DNA from 2 places in the Streptomyces sp. NPDC002467 genome. Region 1 is predicted to be linked to the other one. Evidence: riboswitches for the same ligand, from Rfam matches in the RefSeq annotation. Region 1 holds a riboswitch; the other holds the start of a gene.
What was found. Region 1 has a riboswitch for guanidine ahead of ACFYYJ_RS04830 (Ohr family peroxiredoxin). Riboswitches for the same ligand answer to the same signal wherever they lie in the genome.
Positions count from the first base shown of each region.

Region 2: another riboswitch for guanidine. It lies ahead of ACFYYJ_RS28160 (multidrug efflux SMR transporter); the one in region 1 lies ahead of ACFYYJ_RS04830 (Ohr family peroxiredoxin).

Region 1 covers NZ_JBIARJ010000002.1:326,034-334,954, reverse strand. Annotated here, with positions in the region: gene ACFYYJ_RS04855 (MFS transporter) at 1-477, shown strand, start outside; gene ACFYYJ_RS04850 (amidohydrolase) at 474-1,661, shown strand; gene ACFYYJ_RS04845 (hypothetical protein) at 1,771-3,861, opposite strand; gene ACFYYJ_RS04840 (type 1 glutamine amidotransferase domain-containing protein) at 3,884-4,648, opposite strand; gene ACFYYJ_RS04835 (AraC family transcriptional regulator ligand-binding domain-containing protein) at 4,824-5,846, shown strand; guanidine-III (ykkC-III) riboswitch at 5,900-5,961, shown strand; gene ACFYYJ_RS04830 (Ohr family peroxiredoxin) at 6,038-6,487, shown strand; gene ACFYYJ_RS04825 (hypothetical protein) at 6,480-6,926, shown strand; gene ACFYYJ_RS04820 (ADP-ribosyltransferase domain-containing protein) at 7,033-8,921, shown strand, end outside.
Region 2 covers NZ_JBIARJ010000015.1:116,373-125,293, forward strand. Annotated here, with positions in the region: gene ACFYYJ_RS28120 (hypothetical protein) at 1-175, shown strand, start outside; gene rdgB (RdgB/HAM1 family non-canonical purine NTP pyrophosphatase) at 218-832, shown strand; tRNA gene ACFYYJ_RS28130 (tRNA-Leu) at 893-976, opposite strand; gene ACFYYJ_RS28135 (HNH endonuclease) at 1,019-1,702, opposite strand; gene ACFYYJ_RS28140 (HNH endonuclease signature motif containing protein) at 1,627-2,340, opposite strand; gene bcp (thioredoxin-dependent thiol peroxidase) at 2,486-2,953, opposite strand; gene ACFYYJ_RS28150 (DUF3618 domain-containing protein) at 3,076-3,396, shown strand; gene ACFYYJ_RS28155 (GroES family chaperonin) at 3,440-3,781, shown strand; guanidine-III (ykkC-III) riboswitch at 3,828-3,900, shown strand; gene ACFYYJ_RS28160 (multidrug efflux SMR transporter) at 3,941-4,261, shown strand; gene ACFYYJ_RS28165 (transglycosylase domain-containing protein) at 4,271-6,676, opposite strand; gene ACFYYJ_RS28170 (ABC transporter permease) at 6,864-7,667, shown strand; gene ACFYYJ_RS28175 (ABC transporter permease) at 7,729-8,577, shown strand; gene ACFYYJ_RS28180 (ATP-binding cassette domain-containing protein) at 8,580-8,921, shown strand, end outside.

The DNA of each region.
Region 1 (8,921 bases):
CTGCTGGCCCTGGCCCTCGGTGCGCTGGTCGCTCCGGCCGTGGCCGCCGCGATCAGCGACCGGCTCACGCTCGTCACCGGCTCGCTGCTGATGGCCGCCGGGTACGTGCTGTCGCTGTCCTTCCACGGCGACCTGGCCCTCTTCCTGGCGGGCACCGCCGTGGCGGGTCTGGGCACGGGCTTCCTCCAGCACTCCACCCGTACGCTCGCCGTGGAGTCCGTACCGCACGACCGCACCTCGGTGGGCTCCGGCATCAACGAGCTCCTGATCAACGTCGGCGGTTCCATCGGCGCGGCCGCCGTGCTGACGGTCTTCGCCTCCCGCACCCCGGCCGGGCGGCCGCTGCCCGAGCTGAGCGCCTACACCGTCACCTGGACGGTGTGCGCCCTGGTCTCGGTGGCCGGCGCCGCCATCGCCCTGGTCTACCGCAGGCCGCGCACCGCGGGCACCGCGGGCACCGGGCAGGTGGGCCGATGAGCGCCACCGACCTGCTGCGCGAACGCGCCCGCACCGTCCTGACCTCGCACCGGGACGCGGTCATCGGCCTCAGCCACGCGCTGCACGCCGATCCCGAGCTCGCCTACGAGGAGCACCGCGCGGCCCGCCGCATCGCGGACCTCGTCGAGGGGGCCGGTTTCGAGGTCACCCGGGGCGCGTACGGACTGCCGACCGCGTTCGGCGCCACCGCCGGCAGCGGCGAGCTCGTCATCGGCATCTGCGCCGAGTACGACGCACTGCCCGGCATCGGCCACGCCTGCGGCCACAACGTCAACGGGGCCGCCTCCGTCGCCGCCGCCCTGGCGCTGGCCCCGCTCGCCGACGAGCTGGGCATCACCGTCAAGCTGCTCGGCACACCGGCCGAGGAGTCCGGCGGCGGCAAGGTGGACATGCTGCGCGAGGGCGCCTTCGACGACGTGGCCGCCGCGATGATGGTGCACGCCGCACCGTCCGACTCGGTGGGCATGAGCTCGCTCGCCATCAGCAGCTGGCAGGTCGGCTACACCGGGCGGGCCGCCCACGCCGCGGCGATGCCCGAGCGCGGGATCAACGCCGCCGACGCCATGATGATCGCCCAGGTGGCCATCGCCGCGTACCGGCAGCAGATGCGGCCCGGCGCGGTGGTCTCGGGCGTGGTCACCGGCGGCGGGGAGGCCGCGAACGTGATCCCGGCGCGGACCACGGCCGACTACGACTGCCGGGCCGTCACCAGTGAGGAGCTCGCCGAGCTCCAGGCTCGGATCCGGGCCTGCTTCGAGGCCGGGGCGCTGGCCACGGGCGCCGAACTCGCCCTGGAGACCGTCGGGAACGACTACGCGGACCTGCGCCAGGACTTCGCGATGGGCCGCAGCTACCTCACGGCCGCCCGCGACCTGGGCCGGCGGGTCCAGGACCTGGACCCGACCCTGCGGGGCGGCTCCACGGACATGGGCAACGTCTCGCACCTCGTGCCCACCATCCACCCGATGATCGGCTACGACTGCGGCGAGGCGATCATGCACAACCCCGAGTTCACCCGGTACGGGGTCACGGCGCAGGCCGACCGCGCCGTGCTCGACGGGGGGCTGGCCATGGCCTGGACGGCGCTGGACCTCGCGACCGATCCGGACCACCGCCGGTCCCTGCTGGCCCGCCTGGCCGACCGGCTCGTTCCGCGAGGCTGATCGACGCGAGGGGCGCCCCCGGGCCGCACGTGCCGGGGGCGCCCTCGCGTTCGCCGTCGGGGCGTCAGGTCGTCAGGTCGTCAGGTCGTCAGGTCGTCGGATCGTCGGGCTAGGGCCCGGCCGCCGGCATGGCGTAGCCGAGCAGGCCCTCCCTCGTGTACGGCCCTTCGCAGTCGGCCCTGCCGCTCACGAAGTGGTCGAACGCCGAAGGGATGTAGCACCGGTAGAGGGGCACGGAGCCGGGCACCGGCTTGGTGTACACGTATCCGACCGCGCCGAGGGGCCGTTGGCCCTCGCACCCCGGGTCGGGGGTCAGCAGCGAGTGCTCCGCCACCTTGCACTCGTAGAGCCGGACCGTGCCGGGCGCGGGGTCCCGCAGCACCTTCCAGACGCCCTCGTGGGTGAAGCCGGCGGGCAGGGGGCGGGTGGAGGCCAGGTGTCCGGCGTGGGGGCGGTAGCCGCGGACCAGCGGCGCGTAGGGGGTGGTGTGCCCGCTGCTGCGCTCCCAGGTGCGCAGGTAGCCCTCGGCGCCCCGCATGAGTTCGTCCACCACGTCCTGGCCGCCGGTGACCCGGATGTCCTCGATCCAGTCCGGTACGAGGCCGTAGTGGGTGCCGCCGCCGTCGGTGTTGACGTCCCAGACGCGGGAGCCGGTGACCTGCCGGTCGAGGACCGAGCCGCCGTCGGGGCTTCGGAAGGGGTAGTGGACGGGGTTCCCGGCGTCGGCCCGGGGGCCGGGGAGCCAGGCGAAGCCGTTCATGTCGGTGCCGATCCCGTAGCCGGCGCCGTACTTCGCCCGCAGGTCGGCGTGCCTGCGGGCCTCGGCGGTGAACGCGTTCGCCTCGTACATGTGGCCGGTGACGAGGCCGCCCAGGCGGTAGACGCGTTCCGTCCAGTTGTCGTCCGTCCAGCCGTGGGTGGACAGGACGCCGGAGTACTGCTCGGCTTCGAGCACGCGCAGCGCCTGGTCCGCCGCCTTGACGCTCATGTGGTCGAGTTCCAGCATCATGTTGCGCTTCGTCATGCCCAGCACCGCGTACTCGCCGAGCGCGGTCAGGCCCCGCCGGTTGCACTGCGCCGCTTGCAGGGAGGCGTCGTAGCGCGGCAGTTCGACCCCTTCGGGTAGCGCGGCGCGGATCCTGGCCTCGGCCTCGGCGGGCGAGGCTCCGTGGTCCTCGGCCGACAGACCCGCGGCGAGTCCGAAGCCGATCGGGTTGTCGTGCTCGGGGCCGGTGCAGGGCTCCGTGCTCCAGAAGGTTCCGGTGGACAGGAACTGGCCGGCGTTGACGGCCATGCCGGTGGTGCCCGTGTCGAACCGTACGCCGCACAGGGCGTTGTCGAACTTGTGGCACAGGAACATGCTGCGCACGCCGAGGCCGTGCAGTTCGTCGAGGCCGCGGTCGATGTCGGCCATGGTGCAGCGGGCGCCGTCCAGCACCTGCTTGCAGCCGAACGGTTCGGAGGTCTCCACGCCGAGGACGACGGCGAGCTTGCCCTGCCGGATGACCTCGCGGGCTTGGTCGGGCTCCGTGACGACGCGGAACCAGCCCTTGCCGGCGCCGCCGTACATGGCGTCGACGTAGTCCTGGAGTTCGTACGTCTTCCGGATCTGCAGCCTGATCGCGTCCATCTCGTCGCAGCCGCGGTCCTTGAAGAAGTACAGCGAGCAGATGACCCCGTTGGTGACCATGTCGTTCACCAGGACGCGCTGTCCGCCCCGCCAGGCCCGCTCGATCCAGGCGTAGTAGGTCTGCTGGTGGGTGGAGGAGTCGTGGGCCGGCCAGTCGCGGAACGTCGGCCAGCCGGTCGGGTCGTGCCGGCCGTCACCACCCTTGGTGATCATGTCGAAGAGGGCGAGGACGCCGTTCGGGTAGTGCTCGGGGCAGTCCTTCAGGGCGTCCGCCACGCCCGCCGGGGAGAAGACCTTCCCGCAGACCAGCCGCCCTCCGAAGCCCTCGTTCGACATCAGGTGGACGTGCGCGTCCACCCAGCCGCGGACCCGGCCCTGGGCGTCGGTCCCGGTGAACGGCTCTCCCGTGACGCCCACCTGGGAGTCCGGGACCGGGCGCGCCACGGGCTCCCACCACTGCGGACCCGCCGACGCGCCGCCGGCCGCGGGGCCGAGCACGAGGGTGACCATCGCGAGGACCAGGCCGGATAACAGGTACCGGAGTCGCCTGGGGACTCTTCGTCGATTCATCCCGAACCCCTTCAAGAAGCGTTCATGACAATTGGGCCGCCTCGTGGGCGCGGACCAGGGCCAGGTAGTCCGCGGCGAGCCGGTGGCAGTCGCCGGGCCACCGCGCGGACACGTAGTTGCCGTCCTTGACGGTGAAGCCGCGTCCGGGCCGGGCGGCGGTGTCGCGGACGGGCAGCGGCGGGCCGGTGAGGAAGTGGCCCGGATCGGCGAGCGCCGCGGTGACCTCCCGCTGCACGGTGGTGCGGTACGTGCGGTAGTAGCGGCCCAGCCAGAGCCGGGTGAGGTTCCACCCGGTGAGCTCCAGCAGGGCGGTCAGGGCCGTGGTGCGCCTGCCGTGGAGGACCGAGCGCCCGGTGGCGGGATCGGTGGCGCGGGCGGCGAGCAGCACACCGTGGCAGACGGCGCCGACCGGCAGCCCCCGGGTGAAGACCCGGGCGAACAGGCGCTGGGCGGTGGCGTCTTCGAGCAGCGTCCGCATGCCCGCTGCGTGGCCGCCGGGTACGAAGAGACCCGTGACGGCGTCCGGTTCGACGTCCTCGTAGGCGAACGGGGCGAGGAACCAGGGGTCCACGGTGAGGCGCCGGTAGGCGGCGAGTTCGGCGCGGCGGGTCATCAGCCAGGGCGACAGCCAGGAGAAGCCGAGGTCGGTGAGCCTGGGGTCGGCGTACGCGGCCTTCCCGGCGGGGGTCGCGAACCGCACCTCGAAGCCGGCGTCGCGCAGCGCGGCCCAGGGCACCGCCGCCTCGGTCGGGTCGTAGTCGCCTGCGGGGAGCAGGAAGAGAATCACGGCGTACTCCTCATGAGCGGTGTCCGAAGGCGACCTTAGGAGCGCTCCGCGCAGCGGTCATTCACCCCGGCGGCCAACCCGTTGACTCCCCGGGCCGCCGGTCGCGCCGTGCCTCCCCGCGACCGCGGCGCAGGCGGTGTTGACGCGGCCCGTGCTCCGGCATTGACTGGCGGCCGTGTCCCTCATCGAGCCTCCCACCGTCACCTCGTGCTACGCCCTCGCCGTGCTGAGCGCCGCGGCGGAGGGCAGCGGCGGTTCCGGTCACCGGGCCCTGCCCGCGGACCGGCTGGGGTACGCCGAGATGCGTGTCCTGTGGGACGAGGTCCTCGGCGCCCGGGGGGCCGGCCCGCACACCGGGCTCCTCGTGGGCGACCGCATCCGACCCACGGGCCTGCACATCCTGGGCCACCTCGTCCTCACGAGCGCCAGCCTCGCGGAGGCCGCGCTGGCGGCGGAGCGCTACCACCCGCTGGTGAGCCAGGCGGGCAGGGTGAGCGTGGACCGCCGGGGGGACGCCGGCCGGGTCCGCTACCGGCCGACCGTCGACCCGGCGGCCATGCACCCCCAGCAGGTCGAGGCGGTCGTCAGCAGCATGGTGCGGGCGGGTCGCTGGATCGCCGGCGACGGCTGGGCGCCGCTGTCCGTTTCGTTCGCGCACCCGCGTGCGGGCTCCGCGGAGCCGTACGCCCGCGTCCTCGGCTGCCCGGTCGTGTTCGACGCCCCGGAGAACGTGATCACGGTCGCCCACGAGGACCTCGACCGGCGCCGGCCGCTCCACGATCCGGCGCTCAACGCCCTGCACCGGGACTACGCCGACCGGCTCCTGCACCGGCTGTCCTCGCCCCCGGCCGTGGCCGAGCGCGTACGGCAGTGGCTGGAGCACGCCGCGCTCGGGGACGCGGGCCCGGCCGGCCCCGCCAGGGAGCTCGGCCTCAGCGTCCGGACCCTGCGAAGGGCCCTTCAGGCGGAGGGCACGTCGTGGCGCACGCTCCTCGACACGGCCCGCCACGGCCGGGCCCGACGGCTGCTGGATACCACGGCCCTGCCGCTGGACCGGATCGCGCCCCTCGTCGGCCTGAGCGGTGCGACGGCCCTGGTCCGCGCGTTCACCCGGTGGGAGGGCATGCCTCCGGGGGCGTACCGCAGCCGCGGGCCCCGGCTCTCGTCCCCGGATCACGGCGGGGCCGCCAACGGGTGAGGAAGGTCACCGCCCTGCGGGTCCCCGGACGGCCACCTCCGTTGCTAACTTGTGCGGCGGCCTTGCGAGGCCCCGGACGAGATGCGCCGTACCCGGTTACGCACGACGACGCGCGAGGTGCCGCAGGAGCGGCGCCGACCGCTGTCCGCGCCCGCGGCAGCGTCCTCGTCGAGCAAGATGGGCCGTACGCCATGACCGTGCCACTCACCCGCAGCCTGTACCGGACGACCGCGCACGCCGACGGGGGCCGCACCGGCTCCGTCCGCACGGACGACGGTCGGCTGGACGTCCGCCTGGCCCCGCCGCGCAAGAAGGTGCCCGGCACCACCAATCCGGAGCAGCTGTTCGCGGCCGGTTTCGCGGCCTGCTTCACGTCCGCGCTCGCGGAGGTCGCCGCCGAGTTCGGGGCGGACGCCTCCGCCGCGCGCGTGGCCTGCGAAGTACAGCTCGGCACCACGGACACCCCCGCGGGCTACGGCCTCGCGGTGGCCCTCACCGTCAGCCTGCCGGGGTGGCGGGCGACGGACCTCCAGCCCCTGCTGCACCGTGCGGACGCGGTCTGCCCGTACTCGCAGGCGGTGCGCGGCAACGTGCCGCTGACCCTGCTGGCCGTGGACGACTCCCCCGCCGACCGTGCCTGAGCGCCGGCCGCCGACGGACCGGTTCGAGGCCGGCCCCGGCATCCCGGTGCCCGAGCACGGCGCCTGGCTGCGGCGCGGCATCAGCCGCGACGGCGGGCCCCTCCTGGAGGACCGCGAGGTGGTGTGGTTGCAGGCGGGCCCGTACTACGCCGACAGCCGGGGCTTCGCCGGTACGACCTCCTTCGACGGTTCACAGGTCCACTTCCACCACCTCACGGGCGAGCCCGGCGAGGACGCCGGGACCTTCCGGCGGGAGGGCGCGAACCTCGTCGAGCGGGGCACCAACCCGGACGGCAGCACCTTCCTGGAGATCTGGACCCCGCTGCCCGGCGCCGACGGCGCCACCGGCTCCTGGTCCGGTGAGGACCACCACGTGGTGCGCGTCGGCCGGCACGTGGTGCACGTCGATTCCCGTGCGGGTACGTACTGGCGGCTGTGACGCGCTGTCATGACGGCAGGTCATCGTCCCCTTGTCGGAACGGCGTTGTCAGTGGTGGCGGCTAGGTTCGAGTTGTTGCCGAAGCCGTTTCCGACAGGAGTGGACGATGACCGAGAGCAGTGGCCGACCCGTGCTCAGGGTTGTACTGACAGACGTCAACGAGCGTGTGGTGGAGGCCTGGCGGGCGGCATTCGCGGACACCCCCGGCATCGAGATCCGCCGGGGCTCGATCCTCGACGAGGACGTCGACGCCTGGGTCACGCCGACGAACTCCCGGGGCCGGATGGACGGCGGGGTCGACGCCGTCATCAAGCGGCACCTCGGATCCGGCATCCAGTTGCGGGTGCAGCGCGCGATCCGCGACCGGTTCGCCGGCACCCTCCCGGTGGGCAGCGCGGTCTGCGTCCCGTCGGGGGCGACGGTCCCCCGGTACCTGATCTCGACGCCGACGATGGTGCGGTCCTCGCAGAACGTGAGTGCCACGCTGAACGTGGCCCTGGCGTGCGCCGCCGCGTTCCAGGCCGTGCACCGGCAGAACCGGAAGGAACCCGGCAGCATCCGCTCCGTGGCGCTGGTCGGGATGGGCGCGCAGACCGGCAGGGTTCCGGCCAGGGTGTGCGCGAACCTGATGTGGACCGGCTACACGCTCTTCCACGACCACTGGTTCGAGGACGACGACGAGCTGCGCGCCACGATCACCGCGCAACTGGACGGCATCGAGAACGCCCCGGTCGAGCAGCGGGTGCGCATCGTGCCGCCGCCGGCCGCGACCCCGGCCGCAGCGGCCGCTGCCCCGGAACCGGCAGCAGAACCGCCATCGGAACCGGCAGCAGAACCGACGGCCGTCGCACCGGCACAGGCCCAGGACCCGGCCCAGCCCGCCGCGGACGACCCGCTGGCCCTCGCCGAACTCTTCGACGGGGGCGGTGAGCCCTGGCTCCCGCTCCTGAAGCCCGTCATCGAGGCGCGGCCCGACGCGGCCCGGTTCATCGGGAAGGGCCGCAGTCCCGAGGTCGTCCCGGTCCGCGAACTGACCTTCCAGGCGCTGAAGCCCAACCCGCCGCACAAGTGGAAGGTCGTCGTCTTCGGCCAGAACCCGTACCCGCGCCCGGAGAGCGCGACCGGCATCGCCATGTTCGACAACACCTTCAACGACTGGAAGGACAGCCAGTTCGGCCGGGTCGTCAGCATCCGCTGCATCATCAAGGCGGCGGCGATGTGGAAGTACGGCATCGCCAAGAAGACGCCCATCGCCGATGTGCGCGCACTGCTGAAGGAGCGCGAGACGGTCCAGCCGCCGGAGTGGTTCCAGGCGATGCTGACCCAGGGTGTGCTGCTGCTGAACGCCTCGCTGACCGCCAGCGGTGACGGTGCGATGGGCGCCGACCAGCACACGACGTTCTGGCGGCCCGTCGCCGAACGGATCGTCGAGGAGATCCTCAGGGCCAAGCAGCAGGCCGACGAGGAGGACCGCGGGGTCGTGTTCGCGTGGTGGGGAGCGCACGCACGCAGCCTGAAGAAGGTCGTCCTGCGGCTCCAGGAGAAGTACCCGGACGTCGAGGTCCGGCACATCGACCACGCGAACCCGGCGGCGCAGGGCGACATCTTCTGCGAGGGCGACCACTTCGCGATGGTCAACGAGGCCCTCGCCTCGCTGGGCGCCGACGGGATCGACTGGCTGCCGAGCAAGGGGTGGGACGGGGCGGCGGCCGCCGCGGGCGGCGGGGACGGGGGTGTCGCGGCACGCATGGGCGCCTTCATCGAGTCGACCATGAACCTGCACCAGCTGTACCTGGAGCGACTCACCAGCGTCAAGGACGAGGGCCTGGTCCTCCCCGCGATCACCGGTGTGTTCGACACGCCGCTGATGGACTTCCAGGACGCCGTCGCCCCGGTGGCGAAGGCGTTGTCCGGGATCGCCGGACACATCGACCGCTCTCGGGACTTCGGCAAGCGGAGGGCGGACGAGACGACCGTCGGCCTGTCCGCCGACGC
Region 2 (8,921 bases), on a different contig from region 1:
CCTGAAGAAGATCGGCGACCAGACGGACAACGCCGACCTGAGCAAGGCCATCGGCTCGATGAACACGGCCGTCAAGAACGTCCGCACCGCCATCGAGCAGGGCAACGCGACCCCGGACATCACGCCGGTCGCCGACGCGGCCTCCGAACTCTCGAAGGTCTGCACTCCGGGCTGACGCCGAGGAAGGCGCCGCGTGGCGCCCGGAATAATGGCGGGCATGACCTCCACGCCTTCGCGCCTGATCCTGGCCACCCGCAATGCGGGCAAGGTCACCGAACTGCACGCCATCCTGTCCGACGCCGGCCTGCCGCACGAGCTGGTCGGCGCGGACGCGTACCCGGAGATCCCGGACGTCAAGGAAACCGGCATCACCTTCGCCGAGAACGCCCTCCTCAAGGCCCACGCCCTGGCCCAGGCCACCGGCCTCCCGGCGATCGCCGACGACTCCGGCCTGTGCGTGGACGTCCTGAACGGCGCCCCGGGCATCTTCTCCGCCCGCTGGGCCGGCAAGCACGGCGACGACAAGGCCAACCTCGACCTCCTCCTGGCCCAGCTCGGCGACATCGCCGACGAGCACCGCGGCGCCCACTTCGCCTGCGCGGCGGCCCTGGCCCTCCCGGACGGCACGGAACGCGTGGTCGAGGGCCGCCTCCTGGGCACCCTCCGCCACACCCCGGCCGGCACGGGCGGCTTCGGCTACGACCCGATCCTCCAGCCGCTGGGGGAGTCGCGCACGTGCGCGGAGCTGACGGCGGAGGAGAAGAACGCCATCTCCCACCGGGGGCAGGCGTTCAGGGCGCTGGTGCCGTTCGTGCGGGCGCTGCTGGGCTGAGCCGCCCGGGCGACACTGAAGGTCCCGTGCGCAGATGGTGCGCGCGGGACCTTCTGTGAGTGCGGTCGGAGGGACTCGAACCCTCAAGGGATTTCTCCCACAACTACCTAAAAGTTGCGTGTAGGCCAATTCCACCACGACCGCGACTAACCGGTAAATTCGGACATTGATCCCGACCGGCTGCGGCTAGTCTACGACCGCCAGGCCCTGGCGGGCGACAGCATTGCCGCGGCGACCTCCCCGGCACCATGTGCTCGTAATGGCGTGGCAGTTGGGGCACAGCAGCCGCAGGTTCTCGCGGCGGTCATCACTCCAGTCGCCGTTGATGTGGTCGACCTCCAGCGTCATGGGGCGTCCCCGCCATTCCGGGGGGCTCCCGCAGCCTGCGCACTGCTCGGGCACCCCGATGTCGCGGAGGGCGCGCCGCAAGGCAATCGTCCTGGTGCGGCGGGTGCCGTCGTGCTTGACCAGCACCTCGACCGCCGGCCTCGCCTGGGTGGGTCCGGGCTTCCCCTTTGAGTGGCCTTGTCCGAGGTGGTGCGAGGTGTCGAGGCTCGCCTCGGTCACCCATGGGCGTAGCAGTGCTCGCTGGTGGCCGTTGTCCGGCCGGTTGAGCTTCCGCAGCGTACCCGCGATGCTCGTCGATTGCGTGACGGCCGCCCTGAGTTCGTCGCAGGGCGGCGGGGCCTGCCCGCCGGTGGGGCGGAAGTGGGTGACGTCTATGCCGAAGTGGGCGAAGCGCCTCATCGGATAGCGCCCGAGGTGTTCGTAGGGACGTGTGCCGAGGTATGCGATCACCTCGTCGATATCGCCGCACCGGGCGGCGGCTTCGGCCAGCAGTTCCTGTGTGTAGCCGGTTCGCTTGCCCACCTGCGCCGGGCCTTGCCTCGGCCTCGGTATGTGTCCGTCGTCGAGTGGCAGTTGGGGCAGAGGAGTCGCAGGTTCTCCCACCGGTTGTCACGCCAGTCGCCATTGATGTGGTCGACTTCCAGAGGGAGGGGTTCACCCATCCAGACGGCCTCGACCCCGCACTCGGCGCAGCGTTCTTCCGCGCCCAGCACTGCCATTGCGGCCTTGAGCCGGTCGCTTTGGATGCGCCGGGCCTGCTCCGGGGGCTGTTTCACCAGCAGTGATTCGGGTGATCGGCGATTCCTGGGTATGCCCGCCCGTGACTGCGCTTTGAAGTGCGAGGTGTCTATCCCCAGGGCCTTGACTCGTCGGCTGATGTGGGTGTGCTGCCCGCCGACGACATTCACCCCCAGGCGGCGGAGCACCTCGCTCATGTTCGTCGAGGCTGAGACTGCTTCCTCCAGTACCTCCTTGGTCCACTTCAGCCCCTCGCGCTCGAAGTGGGAGGTGTCGACTCCCAGGCCTTTCATTCGCCCGCGGATGTGCTCACGCGAGCCGCTCTTCGGGTCGACCCCCAGTTTGTTGAGCGCCTCCGTCAGCGTGCGTGATGTGCGCGCCGCCTCCGAGAGGCGTTCTCTCGTGTAAGGGCTGGTCGGCATTCCGTCCCCCTCGCTTCCGGCCGCACGTGCGACCCTCGCATGGAGTAACGACCCGATAGTCGGACGGTTACGTGGAATTTCGTCCGATAAAGCGAGCGGCCCGCACCGGTTCACGGTGCGGGCCGGGGTCGGCAGAGGCAGCGGGTCAGATGCCCAGGTCCTTGATGATCTTGGCTACGTGGCCCGTGGCCTTGACGTTGTAGAAGGCGTGTTCCACCTTGCCCTCCTCGTCCACGACCACCGTCGAGCGGATGACGCCCGTGACCGTCTTGCCGTACAGCTTCTTCTCGCCGAACGCGCCGTAGGCCTCCAGCACGGCCTTTTCCGGGTCGCCGACCAGCGTGACCTTCAGGTGTTCCTGCTCCCGGAACTTCGCCAGCTTCTCCGGCTTGTCCGGGGACACGCCGATCACGTCGTAGCCGGCAGTGGCCAGGACGTCCAGGTTGTCCGTGAAGTCGCAGGCCTGCTTCGTGCAGCCCGGGGTGAGGGCCGCGGGGTAGAAGTACACGATCACCTTGCGGCCCTTGTGGTCGGCGAGCGAGACCTCGTTGCCGTCCGCGTCGGGCAGGGTGAAGGCGGGGGCGGTGTCGCCCGGCTGCAGTCGCTCGCTCATGTCAACAGTCTCCTCGGGAGGGCACCAGCATCGTTCTGCAACGAGACTAAGCTGACGATGAGTCCATGGGGCACTACGCCCCATGCGGGACACGACGACGAAACGACGACGGAGGCAGCGCGGTGCCGGAAGCCAGGACCCCCGCACAGATCGAGGCGGACATCGTCCGCCGCCGCGAGCAGCTCGCCGAGACGCTCGACGAGATCGGTGTGCGGATGCACCCGAGCACGATCATCGGGGACGCGAAGGCCAGGGTCGCCTCGACCGTCGACCACACGGCCGGGCGGGCCTTCGCCGCCGTGAACCGGTGCGTGAGCGACGTGCAGGCCGGGCTGCGCGACGAGAACGGCGCTCCGCGCGTCGACCGGATCGTGCCGGTCGCGCTGGTCGCCGCGGGTCTGATCGGGCTGATCGTGGTGTCGGCGCGCCGTAAGCGGGGATGACCCTCCGGAGTACAGGGCGGGCGCGGGCAGGTAAGTTCGAGGCGTGAGCGAGAACACCACCCACGACAAGCTGCCCATCCGCATGCTCCACGACCGCGTGCTCGTGAAGTCCGACCTGCCGGAGGGCGAGCGCCGTTCCGGCGGCGGGATCCTGATCCCGGCGACGGCCGCGGTCGGCAAGCGGCTGGCCTGGGCCGAGGTGGTCGCGGTCGGGCAGAACGTACGGTCCGTCGAGCCGGGCGACCGGGTGCTGTACGACCCCGAGGACCGGGCCGAGGTCGAGGTGCGGGGTGCGACGTACGTGCTGATGCGCGAGCGGGACCTGCACGCCGTGGCCGCGGAGCGGCTGGAGGGGTCGACGGACTCCACCGGGTTGTATCTGTAGACAGGTAGAGCGTAGGGGCCGGTGATCGGGATCACCGGCCCCTTTCGTATTGCTTTGCTACGGTGGAGGAGAACCCCGACGAGACGCGCCGTACCGGGTCAAGGACAAGACGACGCACCCCCGTACCGCTCGATTTCTCGTCGTCCCGGAGGTGCCGTCATGGCATGGGTTCTTCTTCTCGTCGCCGGCCTGCTTGAGGTCGGCTGGTCGATCGGCATGAAGTTCACCGACGGTTTCACCCGGCTGTGGCCCAGTGTGTTCACGGGTGCCGGGATCGTCGCCAGCATGGTGCTGCTGTCGTACGCCGCGAAGACCCTGCCCATCGGTACCGCGTACGGGGTGTGGGTCGGCATCGGCGCCGCCGGTGCGGCCGTGCTCGGCATGGCGGTGCTGGGTGAGCCCGTCACCGCCGCCCGGATCTTCTTCATCAGCCTGCTGCTGGTGGCCGTGGTGGGGCTGAAGGCCACCTCCGGGCACTAACGGGACCGGCTACTCCAGGAACGCGGACGGTGGGGGGCGGCGGGCTGCCGCCCCCGCTCCCGTTCCGGCGTCCGTTCCCGCGTCGGTGCCCTGCGTGGCGCCGCCCTGGGTGCCCGTGGTGGTGCCGGCGTTGGTCTGGCCGCCTTGCGTCTGGCCTCCCTGGGTCTGGCCCCCGTTGTTCTGGCCCCCCTGGTTCTGGCCCCCCTGGTTCTGGCCTCCGTTGTTCTGCCCGCCCTGGTTCTGGCCGTTCGTCCCGTTCGGGGGCGTGGGGCGGTTCGGGCGGCCGGGGCGGCTCGGGAAGGGTTCCTCGGGGGTTTCCTCCGGGGAGGTCGGCTCGAAGCTGGGCGTGGGCGGGGGCGGGACCGCGCCCGGCTGGAGTTCGAGGTCGAAGTCCTCGGGCTCGGTGCCCTCCAGGGCCGTCTTCGTGTAGGCGGCCCAGATGCGGGCCGGGTAGCCGCCTCCGCCGATGCGCGCCTCGCCGAGGGCTCCGTACAGGGATTCCAGGGTTCCGGTGTCGGGGTCCTGGCCCATCATCGAGACCACCGTGACGAGGTTCGGGGTGTAGGCGGCGAACCAGGCCGAGCGGTCCAGTTCGGCGGTGCCGGTCTTGCCGGCGGCCGGGTGGCCGGCGGCGAGGGCCGCGGTGCCGGTGCCGTTGTCGACGACGCTGACCAGCATGGACGTGGTGGTGTCGGCGGACTCGCGGCTGACCGCCTGGGTGCGGGGGCGTTCGGGGAGGCCGATGGTGTCGTCCTCCTTGGTGATCTTCTCCAGGAAGGTGTACGGGGTGCGCCGGCCGTGGTCCGCGAGGGTCGCGTACGCCTGGGTCATGTCGAGGACGCTGGCCTGGAGGGTGCCGAGCGCCATGGCGGGGCCCAGGACGAAGTTCGGGGTGTCCTCGGGGATGCCCAGGTCGACGGCGGTCTTCTTGACCTTCACCGTGCCGACGTCGACGACCATCTGCGCGAAGACGGCGTTGACGGAGAGGTCGGTGGCGGCGTTGACGGTGATGTTCCCGTAGGAGACCTGGCCCTCGTTCTCGGGGGCGTAGGGGACCCGGCTGCCGACGACACGGCGCTTGTTGTCGCCGTTGTAGATCGTGTACGGGGTGATGCGGCGGCCGTCCTGGGTGCGGGAGTCGTTCTCGACCGCGGCCGCGAAGACGAACGGCTTGAAGGTGGAGGCGACCTGGTAGTCGTGGCGGGTCGCGTTGTTCACGTACTGCTTGGTGTAGTCGATGCCGCCGTACATGGCGACGACCTTGCCGTTGGAGGGGTCGATGGAGACGCCTCCGGCGCGCACGTAGCGGTCGGCCTTGCGGGTTTCCGGTTCGAGCTTGCTGATGACCTGGGCGTTGACGGCGTCCACGAAGGCGTTCTGGCGGCGCTTGTCGATGGTGGTGGTGATGCGGTAGCCGCCTTCGGCGAGGGTCTTCTCGTCGAGGATCTTGTTGTCGGTGATGTAGTCCTTGATGGCTTCGACGAGGTAGCCGCGCTGCCCGGAGAGTCCGGCGGCGGGGCGGACCTTGCCCGGTTCGGGGAAGCGGGTGGCGGCACGTTCGGCGGCCGGCATCCAGTCCTTCTTGACCATGCCGTCGAGTACGTAGTTCCAGCGGGCGAGGGCGCGGTCGCGGCCCTGGGGGTGGGAGACGACGTCGAAGGCGCTGGGGGAGTTGAGGAGGGTGGCGAGGTAGGCGCCCTCGGCGGTGGAGAGTTTGCCGACGTCCTTGCCGTAGTAGGCCTGGGCGGCGGCTTGGATGCCGTAGGCGTTGCGGCCGAAGTAGCTGGTGTTCAGGTAGCCCTCCAGGATGTAGTCCTTCGACTTCTCGCGACCGAGTTTGATCGCGATGAAGAACTCCTTGACCTTGCGTTTGATGGTCTGTTCCTGGCCCAGGTAGTAGTTCTTGACGTACTGCTGGGTGATGGTGGAGCCGGATTGGGTGCCCTTGCCGGTGGCCGTGTTCCAGGCGGCGCGGAGCATCGCCTTGGGGTCCACCGCCCGCTCGGAGTAGAAGTCCCGGTCCTCGGCGGCGAGTACGGCTTCCTGGACGGTGCGGGGGATCTGGGAGAGCGGGACGTTGACGCGGTTGACCTCGCCGTCCCGGGCGAGCTGGGAGCCGTCGGAGTAGAGGTACACGTTGGACTGGGCGGTGGCGGCGGAGTTGGCCGGCGGGATGTGGACCAGCAGGTAGCCGGCGACGAGGGCGCCGCCGAGCAGCAGGGCGAGGACGAGTACGCCGCCCAGGACCATGCGCCAGGTGGGGACGAGGCGTCGCCAACCGGTGCGTTGGCGGCGGGGCTTCTTCCCGGGCTTGGGGGGCTTGCCGCCGCGCCGTGCCCGTGGCTGCTGCGGCTGTTCGTCGGGGGAGTCCGGGTCGCGAGGGGTCCAGCCCGGGGGTGGTGACTGGTCGCTCATCTGCGGGGACTCCTCGCCGCCGTTCGAAATATCCACTTCTGTACCTCATTGTGTCTACCCGATGGCCGGTGATTCCGCTCCGGACGGGCGTAAATCGGTCGCGTGGATCGCCCCTCCGCACTAAGCTCGCGCGCTTTGGCCGACGTAGGAACGACGTGGAAATGGGAGGGATACGGTGCGTCAGCGAGTGGGCCTCTACCTGGCGGTGGCCGCGGGCGGGTTCCGGCGCTACGCCACGTACGGGACGGCGACGGCGGCCGGTGTGTTCACCAACACCGTGTTCGGTTTCATCGTCGCGTACACGTACATCGCGCTGTGGGACGAGCGCCCCGGGCTCGGCGGGTACGACCAGGCGCAGGCCTTGACCTTCGTGTGGATGAGCCAGTCGCTGCTCGCCGCCGCGGCGATGTTGGGCGGCGGCTTCCAGGAGGAGATCCAGGAGCGGGTCCGTACGGGCGACATCGCGGTCGACCTGTACCGGCCGGCGGACCTCCAGATGTGGTGGCTGGCCTCGGACATGGGCCGGGCGGGCTTCCAGTTGGTGGGGCGCGGGCTGCTGCCGCTGCTGGCGGGTTCGCTGTTCTTCACGCTGGCGCTGCCGGCCGATCCGGTGCGTTGGGCGCTGTTCCTGGTGTCGGTCGGGCTCGGGCTGGTGGTGAGTTTCGCGGTGCGCTATCTGCTGGGGCTGATGGCGTTCTGGCTGATGGACGGGTCGGGGATCAATCTGGTGGCGACGGTGGTCTCGATCTTCTTCTCGGGGATGTTGCTGCCGCTGACCGTCTTCCCGGGCGGTTTCGGGGAGTTCGTGCGGGTGCTGCCGTGGTCGGCGATCCTGCAAGTGCCGATCGACGTGTTGATGGGTACGCACGCGGGGGCCGGGAGCGTGGCGCGGGCGCTGGGGTTCCAGGCCGGTTGGGCGCTCGTACTGCTGGGCGTGGGACGGGTGTTGCAGTCGGCGGCGACGCGCAAGGTGGTGGTGCAGGGTGGCTGAGACGGCGCTGGTGGAGCGGGGGCCGGAGCGTGAGCCGGAGCCGGACTCCGGGCGGGCCGCGGTGGTTTCCCCGCGCGAGGAGCCGCGGCGGCGCAGCCGGGCGGTGGAGGGGGTGCGGGGCTACGGGCTGATCGTGCGGATGTGGATCCGGTCGACGATGACGTACCGGACGTCCTTCCTCCTGTCGGCCTTCGGGAACGGGGCGATCACCCTCCTCGACTTCGTCGCGATCTACATCATGTTCTCCCACGTGGACGTGCTGGGCGGTTTCACGCTGCCCGAGATCGCGCTGCTGTACGGGACGGCCTCGGCCTCCCTGGGGCTGGCGGACCTGCTGATCGGCAACACGGACCGGATCGGGGTCCGGATCCGGGACGGTTCGCTGGACACGATGCTGGTGCGTCCGGTTCCGCTGCTCGCGCAGGTGGCGGCGGACCGGTTCGCGCTGCGCAGGCTGGGGCGGGTGGCGCAGGGGCTGGGGGTGCTGGGCTGGGCGCTCTGGGAGCTGTCCGCGGAGCTGGACTGGAGCGTCGGCAAGGTGCTGCTGGTACCGGTGATGATCGTGTCGGGGGCGGGGATCTTCGGTGCGGTGATGGTGGCGGGGGCGGCGTTCCAGTTCCTGGCGGGGGACGCGGCGGAGGTGCAGAACTCCTTCACGTACGGCGGGAACACGATGTTGCAGTACCCGCCGACGGTGTTCGCGAAGGACCTGCTGCGCGCGGTGACCTTCATCGTGCCGTTGGCCTTCGTCAACTGGCTGCCGGCGCTGTACGTGCTGGGGCGGCCCGATCCGCTGGGGCTGCCGGGGTGGGTCGCGTACCTGAGCCCGCTGGTGGCCTTCGTGGTGTTCCTGCCCGCGTCGCTGGCGTGGCGTGCGGGTGTCCGTTCGTACCGGAGTACGGGGAGTTAGCTGTGCGGGATGCGGAAGACGTGCTGATCTCACTGGACGGCGTCGAGAAGGTCTTCGACGTACGGCGTCGGGTGGGCCCGCTGCGCCGGGAGAAACGCCAGGTCAGGGCGGTGGACGGGATCAGCTTCGAGGTGGCCCGCGGTGAGGTGGTCGGCTACATCGGGCCGAACGGCGCGGGGAAGTCGACGACGATCAAGATGCTGACGGGGATCCTGACGCCGAGCGGCGGCCGGCTGCGGGTCGCGGGCATCGATCCGGCGCGGGACCGGATGCGGCTGGCGCGCCGGATCGGGGTGGTGTTCGGGCAGCGGACCACGCTGTGGTGGGACCTGCCGCTGAGGGAC